Regions from separate parts of the Nitrosomonas limosa genome, predicted to be linked through region 1. Evidence: riboswitches for the same ligand, from Rfam matches in the RefSeq annotation. Region 1 holds a riboswitch; the other holds the start of a gene.
The links. Region 1 has a riboswitch for cyclic di-GMP ahead of ACV7NC_RS05835 (hypothetical protein). Riboswitches for the same ligand answer to the same signal wherever they lie in the genome.
Positions count from the first base shown of each region.

Region 1 (13,501 bases):
ATGCCTAGAGACAAACAAAAAACAACAACGGAAGCGATAGGGATTGATATCATTGAATTGTACGATAGAGGCCCATACCCCGTGTATTGAATTATCTCAAGGAAAATTGGGTGTATTAGATAAATCCCTAATGTTAGGGAAGAAATTTTATTGGTTAATTGCACATTATATATTGGTTTTGTCCAATTTTTCAGTAGGCAGAATATAGCAATTGACATAGGAATAACAGTGATACTCAGATAGTGGTAAAAATATAGACCAGCATCCAATCCCTGGTTCTTTGTGACAAAGTAACATCCCATCGCTGTTGAGAAAACTGATACGGTGAATACTATCCACAAAATAGGTTTGCTGAAATGAGTCTGGCCCGTTCTAATAAAATTTCCGAGAAAGAAATATGGGATGTATGTAAGAAACCAATTAATAAACAGACTTGATTGAGATGATTCAAACTTTGCTGCAAAAGCATTTAGCGCAGAAATAGTGAATGAAAACAGAATTAGTACTAAGATCTCAAAGCGCGATGAATTTGAAATAATTTTTTGAAAAAAAGGTGTAAACAAGTAGAGAAAAAAGATCATATATAAAAACCATAAATGGAAGTATGGTGCACCAGACAAGAGTCGATTTGTTAAATCTCCCGCTTCAATAATTTCCCCTTTTAATGATTTTTTTAAAACCACCCATAACAAAAAGAAAACAGTCCAAAACATAATAGGGATCATGATTTTAGAAAGACGCTTAATATAGAATGACTTTAAGTCTTCCATCTTAGTTGTATCAAGCAGCAATGCTCCGCTAATCATTACAAAAACAGGAACACACCATCGAGTAAGAGAGTCGTATATGTTGCCTAACCACCAATTTTCTGTTCCAATTGGACTATAAAGGACTACAAGTCCAGCAGAATGCAGGAATACGACTGCAAACATTGCGACTATTCTAGAATTATTCAACCAAATCATAGTTTTCTTCCTGAACCTGCCATCCTACTTGAGGTTTGTACATTTTTCTGGGATTAATTGTAGTCTCCTCGGGAATTTGATCCAACTTAAAGTAGATTTTTCTTAAACAAAAGGTGCGCTATGATGAAGAAATCGGTAATCCTCCCCTGAATTAAAAGTTATTGTCAAAATGGTGCTCAGAGATTTAATCAGTCGGCCCTGCAAAATTCACATGACCGTGGTGGTAGCTTTGTATACAAGAAAGCTTCGCCCATATATGGTTGTTTTGCGCGGAAGCGGTTGATCAACTGCAGCAAGGCAAAGGGCAACAAAATACCTTTTAGCCCCAAGCGGAGTACTGCCCTCATCAGCCAGCGCAGGTTGTATCCCGCCGCACACAACACAGCATGGAGCGCATCTCCCAACTTGCCCTGCAACCAGCAGCGGTCCATTCGGTGATCCGACTTTAAATGCCCAATCGCAGGTTCCACGGCCTGACGACGTTTGAGCCAGCGCCGCTGCGGCATTGTGAGTGACTTGTACTTGCCACGATGGATGATGTTCACGTCCGGGTTGTCGGTATCCACGCCTCGAAATCCGAGATCGGCAATGACCTGCTTCGGCGTTGATCCTGCGTTTTCGAGTAACGTCTGTGTCTGTGTGAGTTGCTTATGAAGGATATGGCCATCGTAGGGATTGCCGGGGGAGGTTTTTGCACCGACCATCAGGCCGTTCTTGTGCGTGATCGCAATGCTGGCTTTAACGCCGAACTCGTAAGGCTTGCGCGCCTTGCCCTTGCCGATACATTCGACTTCCGGGGCATGCAGTGCGTAGAGTTTGTTTTTGTCTTTCGGTTGCTGCTGGTAAATCCGCTGTACTCGCTCCAGCAGCGTGTTCAGATGTTGGAACGATGCGAAGCACTCCAGTTCTGCCGTCGCCAGTTTCCGCTTGATCTCTCGCAGCACAATAGAAAGCTGGTGCAAGGACTGCTTCAATAGCGGGCCACGGTAGTCGATTTGCCAATACCGCCAAGGGATGGTGCAGATCGATCATCTGGTCGAGACGTGCACGAAAAAAATCATCAGTCGGCATTTAAATTTCCCCTAATTCCCTCAGGTTTTGATGCCAATATTATAATTTCCCAGGGATCTCAGCGTTTACTAATTCGCATGAATTCCAATATTTATAGGGTCTCCAAGCGTTTTGCAGGACTGACTTTTTACCGTGAACTTCACGAAGCTAGATTAAGCAAGATTAACACTTATCCGATTATCCGATTTGTGAGCACACTTTCGTTTGGCAGAGCTTAGCAACCTGTTCAGTCGTGTAGTACCACTTCACTGTGTATTGTCTCAATAAAAAATTGACACGAATAGTTGGCACGAATAATGCTTTCAGATAATCGTAGTACGAAAAGGGCAAACTCTGCGAAAGCAGAGGACGCAAAGTCACTGATCTAAAGGGCAAATACCCCAAGATGGCAGGACTGCCACAGATAGCGCTGTTCGTTTTAGTAAACATCTACGCAACCATTCCATGGTTACGCAGTAATTCAAGCAATCTAATTCGAAGTGTATCTCTGCAGTTCCGTCCTTGAAACTTTGAGGAGGAATCGAAAATGAACATCGATCATCGTGTAGTAACTGTAACAAAATCACCATTAATGGTTGATAGAGCACTTCAACCAAAAACAACCGCTGTTAAGAGTAACAACACTTCTACGTTGTTCCGAATAGGAAAACTCGTCGCGATGATGCTCATCATCGCCATGGTTTCTTCCCATACACACGCAGCCAAAATGCTTTTCAGGTCGAATTTTGGCTCTGGCGTAACTCTTAGCGCACCTTATGCTTTTTATACCAACGGTAAAGGAGCGTGGCAACAATTCACTGGAATAGATAAAGAAACTGGCTATAGCTGGCCTCTTAATGTGCTTGGCTCGAGATTCTCGGGCATTCAGCTCATTACAATCGATCCCGTTACTTCTACAACAATCAATGATTATGTTACTAATCAAATTCGATCTGTCAGCGGACCCAAAGGAAAGACTGTTAATGAAATCTTTCAGAATGTAAAAATTATTGGCAATCCAGGTCAAGCTGGTTCTCAGTCACCATTTTTATTTGTAAGGCCCTATACGGCTGGCGATGTCAAGAATTTGTATATGACATACTGGATTAAATATCCGGCTGACCTGGCGGATAAATTGGATGCAACAATCTCCTCTGCAAATTGGCGCGTTCAATTTGAATTTAAAACGGGAGGTTATGGCGGCAATGACGGTTCTGGCGATTATCGAATCATCACAAACATAATGAAAGGTGCCGATGGCAAATTGTATTGGCTAACAGTTGGAGACAATAATGCCAACGGCCCCGATCCGAAAACCACCTACTGGGTTGAAGTAAACCGCGCCGTACCAATCCCAGTTGGTGAATGGTTTAAATTCGAAGTTTACTGGAATCGTTCGAGCGGTAGCGATGGACGTTTCTGGGCTGCAGTGAATGGCCAAGAAATTGTCGACCACTATGGCTCGAACATGGGAGATTACAATCTACCAATCACCCGGATTATGCCGCATAACACATACAGCGGTGGTTATGGCCCCGTCGAATCTCATATTACCGGATTCGAAATATGGGATGACTTTCCATGTGGTGGCGGTGTTTCATGCTATAACTTTGATACGATTGCACCAACAATTCCAGCCTCTCCAAAAAGCACATATAGAAAATACTCTACATTTGCTTCAGTCGCGTTATCTTGGGCTGCTTCAACCGATGCAGTCGGTGTTGCAGGGTACGCGATTTATAGAAATGGGGTAAAAATTGGAGTAAGCACTACAACTAGTTATACAGATACGATATCCGGCAGCGCTAAAGGTACACTCTATAGTTACACTGTAAAGGCTTTCGATGCTGCTGAAAACTTTTCTAACTCTAGTTCAGCGGTTGCCGTAACTCACTAATATAATTAGTATCCTCACAGTCAAATCACTCCCGGCAAAGCTAGGGGGTGATTTGGTAATCTGCAGCCTCCAGCAAGCCGCTTAATTCTCCATACACCAGATTTGACTATAGCTCCCGATCACCCGATGCAAATCATCGACGCTGCTCTTGTCTTTGCCAGCGCCATCACTACGGGCAAATAACTCCGAAGCTTGCTCAACCAAATGCCGCTTCCAGCTATTGATCTGCGTCGGATGGATTCCATGCCGGGATGCTAATTGGTCAGTCCTGCAAAACACTTGGAGACCCTATAAATATTGGAATTCATGCGAATTAGTAAACGCTGAGATCCCTCGGAAATTATAATATAGGCATCAAAACCTGAGGAAATTAGGGGAAATTTAAATGCCGACTGATGATTTTTTCCGTGCCCGTCTCGACCAGATGATCGATCTGCACCATCCCTCGGCGGTATTGGCAAGTCGACTACCGTGGCCTGCTATTGAAGCAGCCCTTGCACCAGCTTTCGAGCGCAAGAATCGTCAAGGCCACATGGTAGAGTTCAGCGATATTTTCGGTACAACGTTAGCGACTGCGGGCACAGGAGTGAGTGCTGCGGGCCGGCCTCGTTTGCCCATCCGGTTGATGGCTTCCTTGCTGTATCTGAAGCACGCATTCAATCTGAGTGATGAAGAACTGGTGATTCGCTGGTCCGAGAATGTGGTCTGGCAGTATTTCAGCGGGCAGGCGTACTACACACCGAAGCTGCCCTGTGATGCTACTCAGATAGGCCGCTTTCGCACTGCGATTGGTGAGTCCGGTGTCGAAAAGCTGCTGCAAGCAACCATTGACGCAGCTGTGCAAGCGAAGGTAGTCAAACCGGCTGAATTCGAACGTGTCATCGTCGATACGACAGTACAGGAAAAAGCGATTGCGCATCCGGTGGATAGTCGCTTGCTGGAAATTGCGCGCAGCAAAATCGTACAGGCGGCCAAACGAAGCGGCATCACCTTGAAGCAGAGCTACGCCAAGGAAGGCAAGGAATTGCGCCGCAAGACCGGTGGAGAAGTGGATCCAGTTAGCTGGACACCAGAGGGTCAAAGTTAAGGAGTTATTTTCTGTATGATTATTTTTATAAATAAGAGGAGTACAGAAAATGAGCAAGAAACGCAGAAATCATTCACCGGAGTTTAAATCAAAAGTTGCACTGGCGGCAATCAAGGGCGACAAGACGCTAATCGAGTTAGCCCAGCAGTATGGCATCAACAGCAATCTGATTGTGAAGTGGAAGAAACAGCTGATTGATAACAGCAATGAAATATTTGCGTCGGGTAAGGGGCTGGCACCGGATCGGGAGTCAGAGATTCAATCACTGCAAGCCAAGATTGGTCAATTGACCATGGAGAATGATTTTTTGTCCAAAGCGCTCGGTCGCTAGATCGGGCGCGGAGGAAAGATAAGGTTCAGACGGCACATCAGCTCCCCAGGGTGCGGCGTTGCGAATTGTTGGATATACCAAGATCGAGCAGTTATTATCAACCGCGAGCTATGATTATTTCTGGTGTATGACAAGGGAGAAGGAAGCGGTTTACCATTATGGAACACCGGATATATTCAACACAGACCAGGGATCACAGTACACCAGCGAAGCTTTCACCAACATATTGAAAAACCACGGCATTGATATCAGCATGGATGGCAAGGGTGCTTGGAAAGATAATGTATTTGTCGAACGCCCATGGCGTAGCGTCAAATATGAGGAAGTTTATCTCAATGCTTATGAATCAGCGTCTGAGGCCAAGCAATCATTGGCAAAGTATTTTCACTTTTACAATGAAAACCGGAAGCACCAGACCTTAATGGCTACGCCAGATCAGGTTTATTATGAGTCGGTCAGGCTGCAAAAGCAGGTTGGTATGTCGGAAAATAACTCCTTAGGAATCTGTCCGAAAAATGGGGTCCACTTCTATTCTTAGAGTTACCGCTTTTTTTCGACCAGAGACCGATCCCGTCGAATCTGAATCTTTTTCGATGCACATCTCTGTTCAAAAAAGCTTACTTCCATCACATTATATCAATATAATAGGCTTTATGAAGCATCTGCAGTTTTGATTAATGTTTCAAATAAATCAGAATTTCCTTGGCATTTCCGTTCGGCATGCTCAGCTCATGCAAATATATTTTTAAGATATCATAGACTTATGGATATTTCAGCATAAAGTATCTCTATAGAACTTGATTGATCGCTTCTTCGGAATTTTTGACGCGCACGATGGCAGCCACAGGGCCGAACAGCTCCTCGTCAAATGCCGGCATGCCTGGCTGCACATGATCCAAAATCGCCGGTGAATAATAGGCACCCTGTGTACCAATAGGAAAGCCGCCTGTTACTAGTTGCGCGCCTAATGCTTGGCTCCGCTCTACTTGCGCATGCAAGTCAGAACGCAAATCCATACGCGCCAGGGGTGCAATAGTGGTCTCGGCATTCTTTGGGTCGCCGCTTTGCAACTGGCTGATAAGCGTTTGCAACCGCTCCACAAACGCATCGGCGATAGTATCCAGCAAAATAAAGCGCTTTGCTGCAACGCAGCTTTGCCCCATATTTTGCAGCCGGGCGATCAGCGCCTGCTGCGCGGTCCATTCGACATCGGCATCGTCCAGCACGATAAACGGATCCGATCCGCCCAATTCTAGCACGCATTTTTTCAAATGCTGCCCGGCAAGCGCCGCGACTTTACGCCCAGCGGCGCTACTGCCCGTCAACGTCACGGCGGCAATGCGGCGATCGGCGATCACACGTTCGGCTTGTTCAGCGCTGATCATGAACGTGCGGAAGATATTTTCCGGAAAACCAGCTTGCTGAAATGCTTGTTCCAGCGCCAATGCACAGCGCGGCACATTTGATGCGTGTTTCAGCACCACCGCATTACCCGCCATCAACGCCGGTGCGGCGGCGCGGATTAATTGCCAAAATGGAAAATTCCACGGCATGATGCACAAAATGACACCGAGCGGTTGATAAACGACTACGCTGCGGCTGGCATCAGAGGCGATAATCTCGTCCTTTAAGTACATTGCCGCATACTCGGCGTAATGTTCGCAACCGATCGCGCATTTTTCAATTTCCGCACGCGCTTCTTTGAGCAGTTTACCCATTTCTTCGGTGATCATATGCGCATAGGTTTCACTGTTCTGGCGGAATACCTGCGCCAAATTCCGCATGCACCGGGCGCGCTGCTCGAAATCGAGCATTGCCCAGCCAGCTTGCGCCGACTCCACTTGAGCCAATGTAGTATCGATTTGATCAGCCTGCCATAACGGAAAGGATTGCATGATTTGGCCCGTGGCCGGATTGATCGATTGCATCTGCATAATAAAACTCCATAAATCAGATAGTTATTCGCCATCACACTCAGTGCTTGCACCAAGTACTACAAATGACATAATAGTGTTCGCATTTAATCAATGCAATCACCCGCCGAATAGCAATTGCGCATACGGATTACAGTGCTCTTCATCAGTGCATTAAGGGTTTCCGGGCAACCAATATACCGAGGTCATCCATGAATTTTCTGCGATTGATTAGTTGGACCGTCTGTCTGTGGACATATCTTCAAATACCAATAGTGTCGGCCAACGATATCGCATGCGAACAAACCGGTACGACACATATCTGGATTTCGCCGTTGTCACCTCAGGCCGGACAACCGGTCAAAATCATGGCTGTGTCAACTGACAGTCCGTTATCGGAGCTGATTCTGATGAATGCACAAGATCAGCCAATAACGCTACCAATCCGTCAGCGCGGCGGGCCACCCTGGAGTTTGATCGCAAACTTGGAAAACCTTGATGACGGCCTCTATCGAGTCATCGCAACCAGAAATCATCAACAAGCAGGATGCCTTTCGATGGGCATTGGAAAATCAGCCATTCAACAAAAACCGGAAACATGGAATCTAGCTACTGAAGCCTTTTATTCAGCCTGGATCGAGGAATTGTTCGGCGCACCGCACGAGGAAAACCTCAGCTTCAATTCGCTGGAACCTGTGTTGCGTAACAGCGAGCGCAATTTTCTGCATAATTATCTGGGTCTTAACGAAGATAGCAATCTGCCGCTGACACCGGATTGCGCGGATTTGCCCTACACGTTGCGCGCTTATTTCGCCTGGAAGATCGGCCTGCCGATGGCCTTTCGAGCGTGCGGTCGCGGCTCGGCCAAAGCGCCGCCGAGTTGCGGCGCGCCTACCATCGTCAGCGAGTTTACTCGGGGCATACAAACACAAACCAATTTCCGCAAGCGCTACCGGCAACTGGCGGACACCGTACATTCCGGTTCGGTGCGAACCGGTCTTGCCGCAGATAATACCGATTGGTACCCGATTCCCCTCAGCCGCGAGACGTTATGGCCGGGTACCGTGTATGCCGATCCCTACGGCCATATTCTGGTAGTAGCAGAGTGGGTGCCACAAACAACCGGCCGTCCCGGCATGTTGCTGGCAGTCGACGCCCAACCCGATAACTCCGTAGCACGCAAGCGCGTATGGGAAGGCACGATGTTGTTTGCCAACACGGCAAATGCCGGTCCCGGCTTTAAAGCATTCCGTCCGGTCGTGTTGTCCTCATCGGGCGCGGGGCGCATGTTGTCGAATCAGGAATTGAGCGAGCATACGGATTTTATGCCCTATTCGTTGGAACAGGATTATCTCACCCCCGATGATTTCTACGCGCGGTTAACGCAGCTGATCAATCCGCACGGATTGGATCCATTGCAAGCGTACGAAGCCATGCTGTCGGCGCTGATCGAACAAGTGGAAACCCGCGTCAATTCGGTGCAAAACGGTGAAACGTATTTCCGAAAAAATCCGCGCAGCACAATCGCGATGCCCAGCGGCGCAGCAATTTTTCAGACTGTCGGTCCTTGGGAGGACTATTCCACGCCATCGCGAGATATGCGTTTGATCATTGCGATCAATGTGTTGAACGGTCTTCCGAAAAAAATTTCGCACCATCCGGAATTATTCGTGCTGAATGGCCAAAGCCCGGAACAAGCCAAGACCATGATCGAGCAGCATCACGCCAAGCGCATCCAGGAAAGCAGCATCCGCTATATCCGTTCGGACGGCAGCGAATGGGAATTGACGATCGCTGAGGTGCTGGCGCGCAAACCCGGATTCGAGATCGCCTATAACCCCAATGACTGCGCCGAAATACGCTGGGGTGCGCAACCGGATACCGAAGAATATGCGACCTGCCGCCGTCAGGCGCCGGCGGAACAACGCGCCCGCATGGCGCAATACCGCGTATGGTTTCAGGAAACGCGCAGGCCGGTACCTTAACAGGCCGTTGAAAAACATTTTCGAGGCAGCCGATACAAGGCAAAAACAGGCGAAAAAGCGCAGTTTATGCGGTATAAATAAGCATTTTGAGCTTGTTTTTAACACCGTAGCGGCAACGCAGATAGTTTTTCAACGGCCTGTTAAAAACGACCGCGCATCCGATATCAAACATTATCTCGATCCATTGATCAATAACAATACATGCAGTATTTTTGCTGGTACTATGGCACAGTACTAGATATCCGATTTACATCAACAAGGAGATAATAAAATGGCTGACAAATCCATTCCCGAAAAACTGCAAGAAGAGCTATCCAATCTGCAATCGGTCGTTGACGAGGTCAAACTGCAAATGCATCTGGGAACCAAGGAACTACAAGATAAATTACAACCGCATTTGGATGAGCTCGAACAGGAATTAAGCCAAGCCAAGGAAAAATGGGAAGCGTTTGAAAGTAGCTCCGAAAGCGCGTGGGAGGATATTCAAACTGGCTTGAGGAAATCGTTCAAATCGATGGAACAAGCGTTCGAAAGAGCGAAACAGCACTTCCCGCCCAAATGAAAGTTCTAGCGCAATACCTTTACCCACTCACGCAGCAAACCGCTGCGTGAGTGGGTAAATCCGGCAATTCTTCATTGCGCGTCCGTTGTTTTTGCGGTTATAGCGCACTCCTTTGACAGCCACACGCTAAAATTCCGGCATCGGCTATGTTTCTCAGGCATCAATGAAAAATTTTTATTCCCCGGTACACCTGCTGTTCTTTGTTTTTCTGCTCGGCGCTTTAATGGTGCTGATTCAACTGGAATTATTGTCATATGCGTTTGAAAAACTGGGACTGCCACCGGAATTAGGTTTGATCGTACTGTTTCTCTCACTGTTCGGCAGCGCGATCAATTTACCGGTCACGCGGATTAAGAGCGAGGTACCGGTACAGGAATTAATGCCGCAGGCTTACTGGGGGCTACTCCGAATGCCTGTGCAACCCTTCCGCAACGAAACGCTGATTTGCATCAACCTTGGCGGCTGCTTAATCCCCGTCACCTTGTCCGTGTTTTTATTTTCCCATAGTACACTGAATGTATTTCCAGCACTGCTCGGCATTAGCATCATCAGCATCATCAGTTATTTATTCAGCCGTCCGATTCCGCGGCTTGGCATCGCCATGCCGATATTGGTCGCCCCAGTCAGTGCTGCGCTCGTAGGCATACTCATCAGTCCCGAGCAAAGCGCCCCGCTGGCTTACATCAGCGGTACCTTAGGCGTGCTGATCGGCGCCGACCTATTGCGCATCAAAGATATTTCCCGGCTCGGCACACCGTTCGCTTCGATCGGCGGCGCGGGTACGTTCGACGGCATTTTCATTACCGGCATAGTTGCAGCGCTGCTTGCCTAGCTCCTGATTTCTCGAATCATTACCTGCCATTGCTACCGGTCTGGCGGCAATCCGGCTATACTCGTTGTTATGATGAATCGCACCAATTCATTCACGCCCGAACATCTGCTGCATCGTTTGCACGCGATCCAGCAGCAATACCGTTATATTTCGCCGCCAGCAATGCAGCAGATCGCAGTCGAATACGATATACCGCTCAGCCAGGTCGCCACGACCGTCGCGTTTTATTCGTTCTTTTCGACGCAACCGCGCGGCCGTTTCGATATTCTGTTCAGCAATTGCACCAGTTGCGGTTATCTTGCCGATGGCGAAAACCTGCTCCAGCTACTGTGTCAGCAATTGCAAGTTAACCCCGGAACAACACGCGCGGACGGCTTGGTCAGTATCGGTGAAACGTCGTGCACCGGCATGTGCGATCAGGGCCCGTCCATGCTGGTCAATGGCACTCCCGTGATTGGCCTGAACGCGGGCAAACTGCCGCAAATCGCACAACTCATACAAGACCAAATTCCGGTTCCGCAATGGCCCTCCGCATGGTTTGAAATATCCGATACCGTGCATCGCCGCGATTTGCTGCTGAGCAACCCGCTAATACCCGGCAACGCGCTGCAACAGGCCTTTCAGCAAGGCATCAGTGAAATCTTGGCGGTTATTCAGCAATCCGGTTTGCGCGGCCGCGGTGGCGCGGGATTCGATACCGGCAAGAAATGGCAATTCTGCCGCGAAGCACCGGGCGATACGCGTTACGTTGTCTGCAACGCCGACGAAGGCGAACCCGGCACGTTCAAGGATCGGTATTTGCTGCGCGAATACGCCGATGCTTTGTTCGAGGGCATGACGCTGTGCGCATTTGTCATTGGCGCACAACAAGGATTTATTTATTTGCGCGGCGAATATCGCTATTTGCTGCCGCACCTGCAAGCCGGGCTGGATCATCGCCGCCAGTTGGGTCTGTTAGGCGTAAACATCCTGGGACAACGCGGATTTGATTTCGACATTGCAGTCGTCGTCGGCGCCGGTGCCTATATTTGCGGTGAGGAATCGGCATTGATCGAATCGCTCGAAGGCAAACCCGGGATTCCGCGCATCCGTCCGCCGTTTCCGGTGACGCATGGCTATTTGGGGCAGCCGACTGTGGTCAACAACGTCGAAACCTTCATCGCCGCCGCGCAAATCGCCGTGCACGGCGCCGGTTGGTTCAAAGCCTCCGGCACCCCCACTTCAGCAGGCACGAAACTCCTCAGCATCAGCGGCGATTGCCGCAAACCGGGGATTTATGAATACCCGTTTGGTGTGACCATCCGGCAAATACTGCACGATTGCGGTGCGCAAGATGCGCAAACGGTACAGATCGGCGGCCCTGCCGGCGCCTTAATCGGCGTTGCGGAATTCGACCGCGCCATTGCATTTGATGATGTATCCACCGGCGGATCGGTGCTGATATTCGGGCAATCACGCGACTTGCTCGCGATCCACCGGAATTTCGCGCATTTCTTCGCGCACGAAAGCTGCGGTTTTTGCGCACCGTGCCGCGTCGGTACGCAGTTATTGAAAAATGCTCTGGATACGATCGCTGCAGGCCGTGGCTCGACTTTTGATTGTGATGAACTGCAAAAACTTGGACAGATCGTGAAACACCAATCGCATTGCGGGCTGGGTCACACCGCCGCCAATCACGTGCTGGACGGATTGCGGCAGTTTCCGCAAGCATTTTCCAGTCGCTTGCAATCCCAATTCACTGCGCGTTTTGATCTCGACCAGGCATTGGCCAGCGCACGGCAAATCACCCGCCGCGATGATGCTGCCGCGCATTTGGATAATGAATGATGACAGCCAATGACACTATCCGCATCGACGGCGTAGAGATTCCGTTCACTCCGGGACAAACCATTATGGAGGCGGCACTGGCAGCCGGCCAGTATATTCCGCACTTATGTCATTATCCCGGTTTGCCGCCGAGCGGCAATTGCCGCTTGTGCGTAGTCGAAACCGGCAACCGCAGCGTCGCCGCATGCACCACTCCGGCTGTGGCCGGTCAGCAGATCCGCAGCGATACGCCGGAATTGAACGAAGCACGTAAAGCGATCACGCAAATGCTGTTTGTGGAGGGTAACCACATTTGCCCGTCGTGCGAGAAAACCGGCAACTGCAAACTGCAAGCAATGGCTTATCACCTCGGCATGCTCGATGATCATTTTCCGCAGTTTTATCAACGCCGCGAAATCGATGCATCCCACCCCGATATCCTGCTGGATCGCAGCCGCTGCATTCTGTGTGATTTATGCGTACGCGCCAGCCGCGATGTCGATCAAAAAAATGTGTTTGCCATTGCCGGACGCGGCACGGATGCTCATTTGATCGTCAATTCGGCGAGCGGTAAACTCGCTGACACGACCATGGCCATAACCGACCTTGCTGCGCAAATTTGCCCGGTCGGTGCGATTCTGATCAAGGAACAAGGCTACCAAGTACCGATCGGGCAACGTATTTACGACCAAAATACGATCCGTGAAATTGGCTTGCAGGAACAGATCGCCAAGCCGCCTCAAGAATAATTCCGGTTGCGCATAATACACAATGCTAAGACATTGTATCCGCATACAGAAACCTTTTATTTCTGGCACATTATGAGTTTTCCCATTGAAATTCGCGAACAAGCCGGGGTACGCAGTTTGCATTTCGGTTCCGATTCAATCCAGGGCGCGATGCGCATCGCGCGGCCTTGGCATCTGGAACTCGACTACACACGGGAAATGATGACAAGCCTGCTATTACGGGACGATACGCTTTTTCCGCGTAACGTACTATTGATCGGCTTGGGTGCGGCATCGCTGACCAAATTCCTCTATCGTCATTACCCGCAAACGAAACTGACCGTA
Region 1 is NZ_CM135180.1:1,292,003-1,305,503, forward strand. It holds gene ACV7NC_RS05825 (acyltransferase) at 1-965, opposite strand, end outside; partial or broken gene ACV7NC_RS05830 (transposase) at 1,268-1,942, opposite strand; cyclic di-GMP riboswitch class I at 2,352-2,438, shown strand; gene ACV7NC_RS05835 (hypothetical protein) at 2,563-3,912, shown strand; gene ACV7NC_RS05840 (hypothetical protein) at 3,994-4,191, opposite strand; partial or broken gene ACV7NC_RS05845 (transposase) at 4,298-4,957, shown strand; gene ACV7NC_RS05850 (transposase) at 5,049-5,330, shown strand; partial or broken gene ACV7NC_RS05855 (transposase) at 5,443-5,868, shown strand; gene ACV7NC_RS05860 (aldehyde dehydrogenase family protein) at 6,119-7,264, opposite strand; gene ACV7NC_RS05865 (hypothetical protein) at 7,456-9,228, shown strand; gene ACV7NC_RS05870 (sll1863 family stress response protein) at 9,500-9,790, shown strand; gene ACV7NC_RS05875 (DUF1614 domain-containing protein) at 9,954-10,622, shown strand; gene ACV7NC_RS05880 (NAD(P)H-dependent oxidoreductase subunit E) at 10,692-12,449, shown strand; gene ACV7NC_RS05885 (2Fe-2S iron-sulfur cluster-binding protein) at 12,446-13,177, shown strand; gene ACV7NC_RS05890 (fused MFS/spermidine synthase) at 13,250-13,501, shown strand, end outside.

Region 2 (17,282 bases), 1.1 Mb from region 1:
CTTTTTGCCATTCATCCAACGTCAGAACGCTACCGGTCGGATTATTGGGTGAGCACACATACATGAGCTGAGTTCTCGACCATACGTCATCACTCAACTGAGAAAAATCGAGTTGATAGCGATTCTCTTCCAAGGTATTAAGAAAATGCGGCGTGGCACCCGCAAGATATGCAGCGCCTTCATAGATTTGATAAAACGGATTAGGGCAAACCACAACCGGACGCACACCATCGTTATTGATGACCGCTTGCGCAAAAGAAAACAACGCCTCACGGCTGCCGTTTACCGGAATAATCTCAGTATCCGGATTGATCTCCGGCAAATTGAATCGCCGTTTTATCCAATCCGCTATGTTAATCCGGAGGGTGGATATCCCCAATGTTGTCGGATAGTTGGACAATCCATCCAAATTATTTACTAAGGCACGGCTTATAAAATCCGGAGTTTGATGCTTGGGTTCACCTATTTGCAATTCAATTGGCGTAAATCCGGGATGCCGGGACACTCCATCCAGCAGTTGACGTAATTTCTGAAATGGATAAGGTTGTAATAAATTGAGTTTAGGATTCATTCCACTGGAAGGAGCAATAGTTTGGAAAAGCTTCGATGATCGGCTTGGACAAATGGATTCAGGAGTGAATTATAAACGGTTATCGTGGGATGACCAATCGATTGCAGTGCTGACCGGCCCCTAATCAAATACTAATTTGAAATCCGCAGCCTGCAAAAAAACTTGTTCAGTTGTCAAGTCAACCAAGGTAAGCGGATGCTGATCAAGCCACCCGGGTGGAAAATGCAAGATGACAATATTACCATCCACGTCAATGTGTATATCCGGCAAACTGATATTGGATCGGCTCCGGTGCAATACCACCGCCAGACGCAACAGGATGCAGAGCCTTATCAAGGGCGTACGCATCAAAACGGGTATCGATTCAAACTCTTCCAGCGGAAATTTGCGGCGATGGCAACGAACCAACATCGCCAGTTTCATTTGCTCTTGACGGGAAAAACCGGCCAAATCGGAATTGGCCGTTAAGTAAGCGCCATGCCGGTGATATTGATTGTGCGCAACCGAGAGCCCGATTTCATGAATCAATGCGCCCCACGATAATAATTTTAAATCTGCTTTTCTATCCAATTTCCAATCGTCATGGACTTGAACAAAAAAATTTTCAGCAGTTTCCCTTATTCGCAGCGCTTGCTCCATGTCGACACCATAACGCTGTGCGACTGCCAGAATGGTTTTATCACGAATATCTTCGTCATGCACACGGCCAATCAAATCGTATAGCAGCCCTTCGCGTAAGGCGCCTTCCGAAATATCCATCTTATCCAGCTTCAATGCCTCAAAAACACCGACTAAGATCGCTACGCCACTTGCAAATACCGGTTTTCTTCGTTCTGACAATCCGGCGAAATTAATCGCGGCGCTATCTCCAATCGCAATCAGAGTCTCCATCAAATGTGTCAATGCCGTTGCTGTAATGCCAGTGTCACACCAGCCTTGCGCTCGCAATACTTCGCCAATGGAAATGATCGTGCCGGATGAACCCAGCGCATAATCCCAGCCCATCTTTTTGTAAGCGGACTCCAATGACTCCAGTTCCTGCATCGCAAACAAGATCGCCTTGCGCATCCGCTTGGCTTTGATCTTGCCATCCGCAAAAAAACGCTGGCTCACGTTCACGCATCCCATATACAAACTCTCAGTATAGAATGTGTCAAAACCGCGGCCGATGATTAATTCAGTACTGCCACCGCCAATATCAATCACTAATCGTTTATGCGTTTCATCGTACAGACTGTGCGCGACCCCTGAGTAAATCAATCGCGCTTCTTCACGCCCCGCAATGATCTCAATCGGGTGGCCCAAGGCAATATGGGCTTTGGCCAAAAACTCAGCGCCATTCCGCGCTTGACGCAGTGTATTGGTTCCCACGGCACGAACATTCAAATGCGGAACTTGGCGAATGCGTTGACCGAACCGCTGCAAACATTCCAGCGCTTGCTGCATGGATTCCTTGGACAATTCCTGTTGATCGTTCAAACCTGCAGCCAATCTGACCATCTCCTTGATTCGATCGATGACTTGCAACTGCCCGTCAACGAGATTAGCGACGATCATATGAAAACTGTTGGAACCTAAATCAATTGCTGCGTAGGATTCATCCATGACAAATGTATTCTCAATATCGATAAAATAGCTGATTAAAACCTAATATCTGTAAACAAATGAAAAATAGATTGATTTTGATGCGCCATGGCAAATCAGACTGGACTGTTGAGCATTGCACTGATTTTGATCGCCCTTTAACCGTGCGTGGCCAAAAAGCCGCTCGCCAAATGGGAAATTGGTTACGACAGCAATCTTACAACTTCGATCGTATCATTTGTTCTCCTGCGCTGCGAACCCGGCAAACTTGCGAACTGGTTTTGAAAAAATTAAGCATTTCGCATTCCCAAGTCATTTGGGAATCTGCCATGTACGAAGCCTCATTGGATACATTGATTTCCATTCTCGATCGTCACGGTCTCAGTGCTCACACGCTCTTCATGATTGGACACAATCCCGGACTTGATCAACTGCTCTGCCATCTTTCGATCGATCCACCCGCCGTCAATCACTGCGGTAAACTTTTAACCACTGCGGCGATTGCAGTTCTTGAATACAATCAGAGTCGCATTACCGGCGCGTTACATCAAGCAAAGTTACGATACCTCATCAGGCCCAAAGAATTAAGTCTTAACAAAAATTAACAATCTGATGAAAAATTAAGGACTTTCGGCAGGGTATCAGGATTTTTTCTTGTTTTTACCTTTCTTTTTAGATTTTTTTTTGTCCTTCGCTTTTTTTTCCTTACTTTTTGCTTTTGTGTTTTTCTTGTTGTCTTTTTTCTTATCCTTCGCTTTCTTTTCTTTAATCGCAACGTGCTCCGGTTCAACCGGCGCCAAAGATTTTCCGGCGACACTCGCCTTGCGGGAAGTTGTTGCGGCAGCCGTTACGGCCGTAGTCTGTGTTTGGCCGCTTTTAGCAGTCTTTGGAGGAGTTTTCTTTCCTTTTAAATAATCCGCAGCTGCTTGTTTCACTGCGCGCGCTCTCAATTCACCGCCAAACCCCGGGATTTTTTGTAACTCTGCCAACTTGATAGCTGCCAACGCAGCCACTGTTTTGACTTGGTGATCCGCCAGCAATTTTGCAGAAGCTGGGCCAATACCGGCTACATCAGTTAATTTCTCCATGACAGACTCCTTATTTCCATTAAAAACGTGTCCGTGCACGCTATTCTCGGTGTTTTTTGCGCTCCCGTAATACCTAACCCATTCGCAGATTTATCGAGTGAAAATTACTTAACATCGAATCGATTGATTGCCGCACCCGGTATGATCATGATCAATACACGAGAAAAACACCGCATAATCTGCTAATGTCCGGCATATAACCGGTCAACCGCAGCTTTGTGTTGCTCAAAAACTTTTCCGCGTTTTAATTTGAGCGTCGGTGTCAATAACCCATTCTCCACACTCCAGGGTTCATCAATGACCGCTACCCGGCGGATTTTGGCATATCCGGGAAATTCACTGGTTTGCAACGTTATCCGTTCCAGCAGAATTTCTTCCAGTTGCTGTCTTTGCTGATCGCCGGTCAAATTCCCATCCAAACCGTGTTGCGCGATAAAATCCTGCCATCGGGTTTTATTCAAAACAGCCAAGACACTTAAGTAAGAACGCGCTTCACCGATCAGCATGACTTGCTCAAACAGCGGATCCCGCAAAATTGCTGCTTCCATGTCGGCCGGCGGTACTTTCTCGCCGGTCGATAACACAATGATCTCTTTCAAGCGCCCGGTAATAGTGACATGCCCTTGCTCGTCAATCGAGGCAATATCCCCCGAATTCAGCCAGCCATCGGAAGAAATGATCGCTTTTGTAGCGTCCGGATTATTCCAATAACCCAGCATCACATTAGGTCCATGAATCAGCAATGCATTATTCTCACCCAGTTTTACTTGCACTCCAGGAATTGGCAACCCGACACTGGATGGCACATTATTGTCCACTCTGTTGGCGCACACGACCGGGCTGCTTTCGGTCATGCCATACCCTTGCAGAATGGGCAATCCTAGCCCGATAAAAACACGGGAAACTTGCGGTGATAATGCGGCACCGCCACTCATAGCGAACCGCAAACGTCCACCCAATTTGTTCAATACTTTATCGGCTACCAATTTCTTCAGCAGCGGCCACAGACAGTGTGAGAATTGCCAGCTTCCTCTCCCTTGCTGGTATTCAAACCGGCTGTAACCCACATCGACTGCAAAGTTGAATAGCCATCTGGCGAAACCGGAGCCTTCCGCAAGTTTGGCCCTAATGCCGGAAAATACTCGCTCGTAGATTCGCGGCACAGAAATCAGCAAAGTTGGACGAATCGTCAATAAATCTTCCTGCAATTGAGGTATCGAGCGGGCGTAGGCGATCGTCGCAGCTGCCATCATCGGCACATAGTAACCGGATGTGCGTTCAAACGTATGCGACAGCGGCAAAAAGGAAAGCAGCAAATCATCCGGCAGCACCGGTATCACTTGCAGGCAACTAGCGGCATTGGACAAGATATTGTGATGACTGAGCATTACACCCTTTGGCCGGCCGGATGTTCCGGACGTGTAGATAATTGTTGCAAGTGCATGGGGATCAGCAGGGATATGTTTTACGGCGCCGGCGTGTACTGCCAGCCAATCCTTAGCAGCAATCACCCGAACGCTATCGCATGGATCGACGCAATCCGGTTCCAGAGGCCGCAGAACAACCACTCGCTGCAATCCCGCAATTTCATGTTGAATATTTAAGAATTGCCGCCATTGATGCGCGTTTTCCAACAGCAACACCTTAACACCCGCATCGTTGATCACATACGCAGCATTCTCGACGCGGTCATCGGTATATAAAGGAATCACCACTAAACCAAGACCCAGGGCCGCTTGTTCGAACATCACCCATTCCGGAGAATTCTTCATCATGATCGCCACGCGGTCGCCGGGTGCCAGTGATTCTTTCTCCAAAGCGGCTTGCCAGCGGGCTACGAATTGATCCATTTGCGCCCAGGTATAGCTGGCCCATTCCTCGCTGATCGGGTTGAAATACCGGTAAGCCGGCTTATCCGGCGTGCGCTGCACGCGTTCATGAAAAAGACCATCCAGCGTTCTGGCTTTTTCTACTGGAATAATATCGATTATTCCGTCATGTTCCTGTTGCGGTGCGTTCATTTCATAAAACCTCGGACAACGGATAACATAAGTTTACAGCACCTCGGGGTTAGTTTTTCACGCAGAAACACATCACTGTTTCCCTTGCTCTTCCGCAACCGCAAGCTCAGTTACCGGCTCAATGCTTTCAGATTGCTCGGTAACTTCTGCATTCCCGGTGCTGCTTTGCGATGCCGCACGTTTGCTGCCGCCTGCCTTCGCCGCATCATTTTTAATGCTTTGAAGCGTTTTTTCATTGCCTGAACCGGTTTTTGCTTCTGCACCCAGATCGGGAGAAAAATCATCCACTTTCACAACCCGGTTGCGCAATTCATTCACTTTATTCAGCAGAGCCGCTTCTTCCGCAGTGATTATATGATTTTGCAACGCTTGCGCGATCTGCTGGCCACCATATTCGGTCACTTTATGCGACTTAACCGCTTGACGCAGCTTGGTTTCGATAGCCTCGCATTCAATCACACACTGCAACGCTTGCTCTAAATCAGCCAATGGTTCATGTTCTGCTACCGGCAGATAGATCCCGAACGTCAACCGGTCGCGCACTGCACCCGGTTCCATCATGAGTTTCGCTACTTCATGCGTTAACGCATCGGTTGGCGGTTTACAGCGTCTACCCAACGGAAAAATCAATCCCCGTAACAACCAGCCAACAACCACCGGTACCGGGAAATTGGTCAGAAACTCATCCAGAGCTTGCTGCAAGCGATAAAGGGCATCCTGCATCGACCAGTGCAGCAATGGCAAATCCGCACTCGGGCGATAATCATCTTCGAACCGTTTTAAAGTTGCCGAGCACAGATACAACATACTCAGAATATCTCCCAGGCGGGCGGATAATCGCTCTCTGCGCTTCAGCGACCCTCCAAGCCACATCAACCCGATATCGGCGATACAGGCAAAACTGGCGGAAAATCGCGCCAACTGACGATAATAATCAGCCGTCTCCGGCGCGCAATTGTCCGGCGCATTGGTCTTGATAAATTTACCGGCGAGCGCGTACACCACACTATTGCCAATATTTCTGAGAGTGAACCGGGCATGGCCGACCAATGCCTCGTCGAAGGCCAGTATGGCACGATTGAGATTATTGTCATGCGCGGCATTCACTTCTTTTAACAGATAGGGATGACATCGAATCGCGCCTTGACCGAAAATAATCATATTGCGCGTCAAAATATTGGCGCCTTCGACCGTAATGCTCACCGGAATCTGCTGATAGGTGCGCCCAAGGTAATTCCGCGGGCCGATACAAATCCCCTTGCCGCCGTGAATATCCATTGCATCGTTAATTGCCTGACGGCCGCGTTCGGTCAAATGATACTTAACGATCGCCGATATCACCGATGGCTTTTCGCCCAAATCGACCGCGCCAGCGGTCATGACACGAGCCGCATCCATCATGTAGGTATTACCGCCAATGCGCGCCAATGCTTCTTCGATACCTTCAAAATACCCGATAGGGACTTTGAACTGCGTACGCACCCTGCTATAAGCGCCGCTGGTTCGGGCTGCCAATTTTGCAGCGCCTACGCTGGTCGCTGGCAATGAAATCGAGCGGCCTGCAGCAAGACAGTTCATCAACATCTTCCAGCCCTGGCCAACGCCCTCGGGTCCGCCGATAATCCATTCCATCGGGATGAAAACTTCTTTACCCCAGTTCGGGCCGTTCTGAAATGCGCCGTTCAATGGATAGTGTCGGCGTCCGATATGAACTCCCGGTGTATGGGTCGGAATCAATGCCAACGTAATCCCCAAATCCTCTTCGCCGCCAAGCAACCGATCCGGGTCATACAATTTGAAAGCCAACCCTAAAATGGTTGCGACCGGACCTAAAGTAATATAGCGTTTTTCCCAAGTCACTCGCATGCCGAGCACGTCGGGTCTACCATCGAATTCGCTACGGCAGACAATCGCAAAATCCGGCATTGAGCCGGCATCCGATCCGGCATGCGGAGAAGTCAATGCAAAGCAAGGCACTTCCAAGCCTTTGGCAAGCCGCGGCAAATAATATTGTTTTTGTTCGTCAGTTCCATAATGCAGCAATAATTCAGCCGGTCCTAACGAGTTCGGCACCATCACCGTTACCGCCGCCGAGCCGCTGCGGGAGCCGATTTTCATCACTACTTCGGAATGCGCCAACGCCGAAAATCCATAACCACCGTACTGCTTTGGAATGATCAATCCGAAAAAGCCTTGATCCTTGATAAACTGCCAGACTTCCGGTGGCAAATCTTTCAACTCGTGGGTAATCTTCCATTCATCCAGCATCGCGCACAGTTCTTCCACCGGACCATCCAGAAACGCTTGCTCTTCCGCAGTCAATTGCGGTTTTGGATACGCCAGCAATTTCTTCCAATCCGGTTTGCCGCTGAATAAATCGCCTTCCCACCAAACAGTTCCGGCATCCAAAGCTTCCTGCTCGGTCTGCGAAATCTGCGGCAACATTTTGCGAAAAACCTTCAGTAGCTGACCGGTAACCAAAAATCGGCGAATTGCAGGAATTCCCAAAATTACACCGGCAGTTACAACAAGAAACAAGAAGATATAGAAAAGAAACTGGAGCATGATGATTTTCCCCGTAGTGAGAAAAGCCCAGTCAAACAACAAACTTGACCTTTCGATTGCGCAAACCCGGATCCTGATTGAATCCGGCTTCTGCTAAAAAACTTGCAGCTTCAAATTTACATGATATTAGCTCAAACCCCTACTCAAAAGCTGAAGTTTCGCTCATCGATTGTTGTGAAATTTAGACACCCGGGGCGATATTTTTCTAGCGCCGGTGGTGACGCCTGTATAGCTCGAGAAATATTGGTAGTTCAGCACTACATAACGATACCGTTCAAGGCAAACTGGATTACCAGCAACAAATCCCAGTAACCATATAAATTTCTGAAAAATATTGAATAAGGAAATTAAAAATAAAAAAGCGCCCTGCGGCGCTTTTTTACCTATCCAACTCAGCTTAGAAATTATGCCGCATACCGGCAGACCAGATATTCATATCCCTGAAGAAATCCGATGCGCCGCTGCCGACCATCACACGTTGGTAGCCACCGAACAAGCTCGAACGGCTGCTCAAATTGTGGATCACACCCACCGTGAATTGGCTCGTTTCACGTTTTCCCGACAAAGCCGTTGCATGTGCGTGCGACATCCCGCCTTGGGCGATAAAGCTGGTATTGCCCCAGTCATACTGTCCGCCGGCAAACCACAAATTGCCGTCACCGCCCATGTTCATAGCGGAATTACATTGACCGCGTGAATCCAACGAACCTGTCGCCGGATCACCCAATGCCGCCTGGTTGGTACAAGTTGCGGCACCGACCGCATTACTGACGTTTTCATACTGGCCGTTTAGTTTGAAGTTTTGCCAGCTCCAAGAAGCGCCGCCACGCCAGACATGTTCGTTGTTTGTCAATCCTTGAGCGATTCTTTGGCGAGCGCTGACATTATCCCGGGAATAGCCTCCGAATACCGCGAAGTGGTGATCTCTCAAGCTGGTATCGTATTTACCCGCAACTTGAAAATCCCATTCACCGTCTTCACCGCCGGAATTGGTTTGACTACCTGGAAATCCGCCGCTTGGCGCAATGAAATTCGCCGGATCCAGACGATTGGAGTCACCTGGCATTAACAATCCGGCAAAGCTGAAACCGTCGACTTTAGGTGAATCGTAGCGGATTGCGCTGTTCACAAAACCCATTGCACCAGCACCCAAGCCATTTGCGGAAGCGGTCATGGTGCCGCCGCTACCAGCCGCTTGCAAAGTCGTGTAAGCAAACGGATCGATGGTCATGCCGCCGGCAAAATCTTTGAACGGCGATTGCACGCGGCCAAATTTGACTTCACCCCACTGATCGCCGGCGAGCGCTACCCAGCGCTCACGCGCTCCGCCCAGATTACCCGCGCCGGTATTGAAACCATACTCGACACGCGCTTTGACTTTAAAACCGCTGCCCAGGTTTTCGGTCACATGCGCCCCCATTTTTGAGCGGCCGGTATCGTCACCGATCAGGGCTTGGCTACTCTGGCCATCACGATTAACGGTTGCATACTCGGCTTGCAAACTCCCAAACAGGGTTAAATTTGTTCCTTGCGCTAACGCAGCCGCCGGTATGGCAAATACACCGGTTATCGCTAACGCCATCAGTTTTTTCTTCATCCTGCAGTTCTCCAAAAATTCGATCGGACTCGGTTTCCGCCACGCGAGGCGGAACAGCTCAATAATAAAAAGACTGAAATGATGCGGCTCGGTCTCTGTTGATCCGCCCACACTTCAGAAAATGCAACGATAGGGTTGTATGATTTCCAGATCAGAAAATCCGGGCTGATTGTGCCTAAGCGCTTCAGCTTCTGCAAGGATTATTTAAAAAGTTGCTTTTGCTAAAAAATTCTTCTTTAAATTCAATGCAAAAAGCCTTGTATCGGGCCAAGGAGGTAATTTGGGCACGATACAAGGCTTACTTGCTCATACATGAAAATTGCTGCGGGAACACTGAAAGATTGTCACACTCATGCTGCATTGCATCTGTCAGTATGAAAAATACTACACCGCTACACCGGTCGCTAATAAATCATATTGCCAAAGCTCTCTCGAATACAGCTTGGAAGCTGAATTATTCAGGGTTTCCCGCGATTTCTTCCCAATTCACATGCATCCGCTCTTAAACCATCCGGCGGCGGCGGGCGCTAAAACCGAGCAGCCCTAAACCGGCCAGCAGCATCGCATAGGTTTCAGGTTCCGGAACAACTGCCACCATGCCTTCGATCCCTAACGCAGTGAACGGTGCTGAGGAATTAAAATAATCCGTGCCGCCGACAAAAATCGAATAATCACCCGCCGATAAATGGAAGACTTTCGATACCATGTGATCGGCCAAGCCATCGGCGCCGGGAATCACGCCAGTGCCATAGTCGATGCCAAGACCGTCATAGGCATGGCCTACGTAGGTAAAGGCGCTGGCCGGATCGTTGTTATTGTTGGTAATGCTCCAATCGGTCAACGCACGGAATGAGCCTTCGGTCAACCCAACGCCGCCGACCGCATCGCGAATGGCTATCGATCCAGGTGCTCCGTCATGATCGGCCGCAAACGGCGCTACGTGCGCCAGTCCTTTATAGAGGCTGAAGCCAGGCATAATGCCGGCGATCACGGAAGACCCTGTCGAGGTAACATAAGCTTGTTCCTTGAAAGAGATTTTGACATCGGCATCATTTTCCAATGTAAAGCGGTAAGCTCTCGTACGATGGGAATCGCCCCAATCCGCATCGGTGCCGTCTATCCAGCCGTGCCAGCCCGAAGCCGATTGATTGGAAATGGTATTGGATGCAGCAGCGGTACCCGTGAACGTCCCGAAATCACGTCCGCCGTAGCCAATGTGCGCCATCGCAGGCACTGAAGTCAGGCCGGCAACTAATAAGGCGTATTTCAATGTTTTGTTGATTAATTTATTTTTCATAACAGACCCTAAAAAACTAACTTGAATACTAAAAATGCGGGAAATTTTTCTTATTCCCGCAACCGAACGTTGGCCAACGCGCCCGCAGTATTGATCAAAGATTTTAGAGGGTCAATGCGGTAAATTGTCGCACCCTTGTGATGCCGATCCTACTGATTATCTCAATTCATATAAAAAAGAAATCCATCAAAACAACGCATTGATGAAAGAAACCCCACCTTAATTATCCAATAGGGTTTGTCACTCGAAGGGGTGCGGCAAATTGTCGCGCGACAATTTGTCGCATTGATTTTTTTCCAGCTTGTAAGAGAATTGGAACAGATAAGAATAGCCACCCTTGCCGCAAGGCAAGCCCGGAAAACCACAGGGTCTTTGCAACGAAGACAGCCTGGTTGCCTCCTCTGAATGACGGGGAGTTTCTGAAATTTGGCGTAGGAAATTATGCGCCCTATCCAGAACGTCGTTCAAAAAAGAGGCGCTGTCAATTGGCCGTTTCCCAAAGCAGCAAACAATTAACGGCGCCTTGAAATCAAACAAATGCATTTTTTTGGAGAATTAACTATGCAAAAAATTTATTATAACAAAACCAGTTCGCTGGTCTCGTTGGCGATCATCTCCGCTTTAGCAATGGCAGGCAGCAATGCCTATGCAGCCGCAGTAAGCCCCAAACCGTGGGTTAGCGGTGATAATGTCCTGGATTTAGGACTTAATTCCATTACTGCCACTGAAAGCGCAACCAAAAGCGCCTATTCCGACAATCCGAACTTGAATTATTCCGCATGGGCGCATGTCGGTGATTGGTTCGTTTTTCAAAACACCGGCCTGCAGGATGTCACTGTAACGGTTAACGGCAGTTCAGGATTCGTACCGGGCGTCACGGTTTGGGCAACCGGTGCGAACGTGTTTGACGGCGGCACCGAAGGTTTCGGTTCGGAAATCAGCGATGCAGGTTTCGGCACGCCGCACTCATTCAACGCAACCGGCAAAATGGGTGATGCCGGCACACTGTGGATGGCCAACGGACAAGGCGGCAATGTCCTTGAAACCTTGGGCTACGCAGTTGCAGGCCCTTCACACACGGTTGGCACCGGTTGGGGCGAAACCATACTGAACGGCGCCAATGACGTCAGTCTGACCAACACCTTTGAAAACGGTGTCGGCGGCAGCGTGGGTGCAAATACCGCAACGCTGACGTTCAACGACCTGGCTCCGGGCTGGTATACGGTCTATGTTGGCGGCACCGATCATGCGTCCTCTGGCGGCGCTTATGAGCTGGCCGTCAGCGCGGTACCGGAAGCCGAAACCTGGGCCATGATGTTGGCCGGTTTGGGTCTGGTCGGATGGCGTATGCGTAAGCAACACCAAGCTTCGATTCAGGCTGCAGCTTAATCAGCGGAACATTTAGCCACGGGAGAAACGGGGGTAGCCGCATCGCCCCCGTTTTTACCTAACAAAGCACACTCGGCTCTGTTTCAGCAAGAATTCAAATCGTTTGTTTGATCAATTGCAGCAAGCGATTTCAACTTTAGAGCAGCAGGAATGCCAGGGTGTTGAACTGCGAGGAACTCAAATCATGCTAAGAACTATTAGAAAATATGGCATTCAGTTATTCATGGCAAGCTGTGTGATGGTTGTGACTTGCTCAACTCTGCACGCCGACTTCGGACCGATGCCCATGTCCTTAAAAGGCGCACCGGTTCCTGAAGTACCCGGCTTATTAGACGGTAACAATCCGATTATCATCGATAAAGCAAGCGCCATTGCACTGGGTAAGGCTCTATTCTGGGATATCAATGTAGGAAGCGACGGCATTGCTTGCGCCAGTTGCCACTACCATGCCGGCGCCGATCGCCGCACCAGGAATGTTATTTCGCCCACTGGCAGAAACAGCAGCCTGCCTAAAGAATTCTCACAGGCCCGGGATGGAAGTCAGTTGGGCCCTCATTCCGAACTGAAGAAAGGTGATTTTCCTTTTTTTCAAACCGATGACCCCATGAACCCACTGGGCGCTCCGGTTTACATCAACAATGACGTGGTTTCGTCGTCAGGTACTTTTGGCGGTACTTACCGCGATGCCGAGGCATTTCTGGAAAGAAACGATGAATGTGATCGCGATGTTGATCCGGTTTTTCATATCGGCTCTGTCGGCGCTCGCAAAGTTGAACCACGCAACACCCCCACGGTCATCAATGCCGTTTTCAATTTCCGTAATTTCTGGGATGGCCGCGCCAATAACATTTTCAATGGCAGCAGCCCATGGGGGGACCGCGATCCGAATGCCGGCGTCTGGATAAAACTCCCCGATGGCAGCTTTACTAAAAAGCGGCTACGCTTGCTCAACTCATCGCTTGCATCCGTATCGGTGGCTCCGCCGCTTGATGATTTTGAAATGAGCTGTCACGGACGAACCTTCCCTGAACTTGGCCGCAAGCTGTTTTACCGCAATCCGTTGGAACACCAGCAAGTTCACTGGAATGACAGCGTGTTGGGCAGTTTGGCTAACAGCGCGCCGAACAGATTGCGAAGGGGCCTGAAAACCCGGTATTACCAAATGATCAAAAAAGCCTTTCATCCGAAATACTGGAACGATACGCCGGATGAACGATTCGGTTTCCCGCCCGCATCGTCAGCCAGTCATTCGACTCCCTATAGCCAAACCGAAGCGAATTTTGCGATGTTCTTTGGATTATCGCTGCAGATGTATATGGCTACGTTGATTTCCGATGATTCCCCGTTCGATCGCAGTGAAGTCGACGAGCATGGCGAACCGATCGGTTTGAGTGAATCGGCGCAACGCGGCATGGATTTCTTTCGCGATGCGCATTGCGCGCTTTGCCACATCGGACCCAACTTCACGGCTTCCGCCGTCATAACCAACAGCATTTTGCAGAAAACCAATCCGCACGCTTTCGGAAATGAATTGTTCCGCATCAGCACCATGAACGTGGTCACGCATTTGCCTTTGACAGCCGGTATGATGTTTCAGGATACCGGATTTGCCGGTACCGGCGTAACACCGGTGGAAAACGATCCGGGGCTGGGCGCCACCGATCCGTTTGGTAATCCGTTGTCCTTTTCCGATCAGTACATCCAGATACTTGCCGGAAACCTGTCGGGAGCGGTCGATCCATTCGTCGTCAACGTACGCCCGTGCGATCTGGATACCGCGGTTGCGCTTGATCGCGACAAGCCGCATCCGCTGCTGTTTACACGATCGGATGGTATCCAGAAACAATTTCAAGGCACCGAAGGCTGCTTCAATGCGAGCGGGGCTTTTATCCCGACGGTAGCAACGGCTCGAGCTGAACTGGCGAAACCCGATCGCAGACGCCTCTTAAGCGCCGCCAAAGGCTCCTACAAAATTCCATCGCTCAGGAATATCGAATTGACAGGGCCTTACATGCACAATGGCGGCATGGCGACGTTGGAAGAAGTACTGGAGTTCTACATTCGAGGCGGTAATTTCACAACGCCGCCGAAAGAGTTCGGCAAGGTTTTTTCACAGCCTGAACTGCGATTATCCGCGGAACGCCGCACGGATTTGATCAATTTCCTGAAAAGCCTGACAGACGAACGTGTGATTTATGAACGGGCTCCGTTCGATCATCCGGAATTAAGAATTCCGCATGGTCATGCCTCCGGAGCCGTCCGCAATCCAATCAGCAGTTCATTGGCTGCAGATGAATGGTTAATCATTCCCGCTGTCGGCGCCGCGGGAAGCACAAAACCTATCACGCCGTTTGAGCGTTATCTGCGTTAGCAGGCCGTTGAAAAACTATCGGCGTTGCCGCTACGGTGTTAAAAACAAGCTCAAAATGCTCATTTATACCGCATAAACTGCGCTTTTTCGCCTGTTTTTGCCTTGTATCGGCTGCCTCAACAACGTTTCTCAAAAAACAAAGGCCTTTCGATTATGATTGAAAGGCCTTTGTTGTTTCTATAATAAACCGGCTATGTAAAGAAAAATCAGTGCAATTTGAAAAACTTATCGTGGATGCGCCGCGTCGTCCGCCATACGACCCATAACACCGGCGGAATCATCAACCCGGTCGCCAGTTCCGGGTGAATCGGCAGCCCCGCCGCTGCCCCCGCTTTAGTGATGTACAGCAGCAAGCTGATTACATAGTACGAAATCGCCGCAATCGATAAGCCTTCCACGGTGCTTTGCAACCGCAATTGCAGTTCTTGTCCGCGTGTCAATTTCTCCAACAGTTGCTGATTTTGCGTTTCCGCCAAGATATCGACGCGCGTACGCAGCAGTGAGCTGGTTCGGGAAACGCGCGCTGATAAATAACTTAACCGCTGTGAGGTAGCTTCTACCGTGCTGATCGCCGGCGATAATCGCCGCTGCATGAATTCTCCAATCGTTTGCGTGCCGTGAGTAGCGGTTTCGCGCAATTCTGCAATCCGCTGCATGACCAGCTTATTGTATGCCTGTGTCGCGGCAAAGCGGTAAGCATGTTCAACCGTCGCGCGCTCTATACGCACCGCCAGCGCAATCAGCCTGTCCAATAATGCCTGATCCGATGCTGCCTTATTTTCCAGTTGCGCGGTGATTTCGGCGAGCTGTTGCTCGGCGCTGGTCAATTCCGGGATGAGACGCTTGGCCACTGGTAGGCCGCGTAACGCCATCAGCCGGTAGGTTTCAATTTCAAGCAAACGTTGCGAAACACGCCCTGCCCGCGTTTCGGATGCATCGGCCGACATAATCACCAACATGCGCTCAAATCCGCTAGGACGCAGCATGAAATCGGTCACTGCCAAGGAATGCCCTTCCCTGCCGATCACCGAAGCGACGATTGGATTGCCGCCAAACCACTGCCGTGCTTGTTTGAGTAATTCATCGGTTGCGCTCAAATTACCCGGCACCATCGCCAGTTTTACCGCGGTGATTGTCCGTCCCGGTATGTCAATCAGCCAATCACGGGGCAGCGCCAGGAATGCCAGCAAATCAGGATCGGTTGCGCCTAATTGCGCTGCTTCGGGCAAATGCTGCACGAGCGAATAGCGGGTAAATTCGGTATGGCGTTCCCAGCGCAGCGTATAGCCTTGTAATCGCAACCGTAAAAAATTATTTTGCAATTGTTCGAGTAACAAACTCTGTTGCCCGGGAAGGCGGCGCAGATGCTCACATTCTTGCTCACGGGTAATGCCGTCGTTAATCACGACCACATAGATAACCAGCGCAGGTAAGCGGATACGCTGACTGGGGCGGGCATGCACTTCGTTGTGCAACAATACCCGCTGTGGATCATCATCCGGGAGCAAATCGATAAAATCGGAGTCAGTCGTTGAGTACATGGAAACAGTTTGTGCGATAGGATTTGAAGCCTGAATGTACCAAGGATCGGCTAGCCGGTCAAAAAACCCGTCAGCCGATGATCGTTACCCGTCACCAAATCGGATTGCAGGATCGCAATTTTGCAATCGCGAACTATACTAAGCCGAAGCTGCCAGAGCAATGAAACTCATACCGGCGCAAGTGCTTCAAGCGCAGGGGTATAGTTCAACCCCAAGGCTTGCGCAACCGCTTCATAGGTAACCCGGCCACGATAAACATTTAGGCCGTTGCGCAAATGCGGATCATCCAGCAAAGCTTTGCGGAATCCCTTATTAGCCAGCGCGATTACAAATGGCAATGTGGCATTGTTGAGCGCAAATGTCGAAGTGCGCGCCACCGCGCCTGGCATATTGGATACGCAATAATGCACGACGCCGTCTTGAATGAAAATGGGGTTGGCTAGTGTAGTCGGTCTGGAGGTAGCAAAGCATCCGCCTTGATCGATCGCGACATCCACCAATACCGCGCCGCGATTCATGCGGCTGACCAATTCACGGCTCACCAGCTTGGGCGCTGCGCCGCCCGGAACCAGCACGGCGCCGATCACCAGATCGGCGGCGGATACATGCTCTTCCAAAGCATCCACCGTGGAAAAAACCGTATTGATTTTCGAACCGTATTGAGAATCCAGTTGCTGCAAGCGATGAATCGATTTGTCCAGCACCGTGACATGCGCTTCCACGCCCATTGCAATCCGCGCGGCATTGGTGCCGACTACGCCGCCGCCGATTATTACGACGCGTGCCGCAGGCACGCCGGATACACCGCCGAGTAACATTCCCCGGCCGCCTTGATCCAATTCCAGCGCATGCGCGCCCGCCTGGATCGCCATCCGTCCGGCTACTTCGCTCATCGGCGCCAACAGCGGCAGCCCCCCAAAGTGATCGGTCACCGTTTCATACGCAATGGCGATACTGCCCGATTCCATCAATCCTTTGGTTTGCAAGGGATCCGGCGCCAAGTGCAAATAAGTGAACAGAATTTGTTCCTCTCTCAGCAAAGAAATCTCAGAAGGTTGCGGTTCCTTGACTTTCACGATCAATTCGGCTTGAGCATAAATCTCTTGCGGTGTATCGACCATCACCGCCCCGGCCAGCCGGTATTTGTCATCGCTTAAATCAATCTGAGCGCCAGCCAGCTTTTGCACTATGACCTGATGACCGTTGGCGACCAATTCGCGGACAGCCGCCGGCGTCAGACCAACCCGTGATTCATGTA
Region 2 is NZ_CM135180.1:195,801-213,082, reverse strand. It holds gene dapC (succinyldiaminopimelate transaminase) at 1-571, opposite strand, end outside; gene ppx (exopolyphosphatase) at 692-2,176, opposite strand; gene ACV7NC_RS00900 (SixA phosphatase family protein) at 2,236-2,760, shown strand; gene ACV7NC_RS00895 (helix-hairpin-helix domain-containing protein) at 2,797-3,243, opposite strand; gene ACV7NC_RS00890 (AMP-dependent synthetase/ligase) at 3,426-5,264, opposite strand; gene ACV7NC_RS00885 (acyl-CoA dehydrogenase) at 5,337-7,829, opposite strand; gene ACV7NC_RS00880 (porin) at 8,227-9,426, opposite strand; gene ACV7NC_RS00875 (FxDxF family PEP-CTERM protein) at 9,929-10,723, opposite strand; cyclic di-GMP riboswitch class I at 11,044-11,123, shown strand; gene ACV7NC_RS00870 (FxDxF family PEP-CTERM protein) at 11,285-12,112, shown strand; gene ACV7NC_RS00865 (cytochrome-c peroxidase) at 12,297-14,483, shown strand; gene ACV7NC_RS00860 (DUF3422 family protein) at 14,690-16,024, opposite strand; gene ald (alanine dehydrogenase) at 16,192-17,282, opposite strand, start outside.
Region 2: another riboswitch for cyclic di-GMP. It lies ahead of ACV7NC_RS00870 (FxDxF family PEP-CTERM protein); the one in region 1 lies ahead of ACV7NC_RS05835 (hypothetical protein).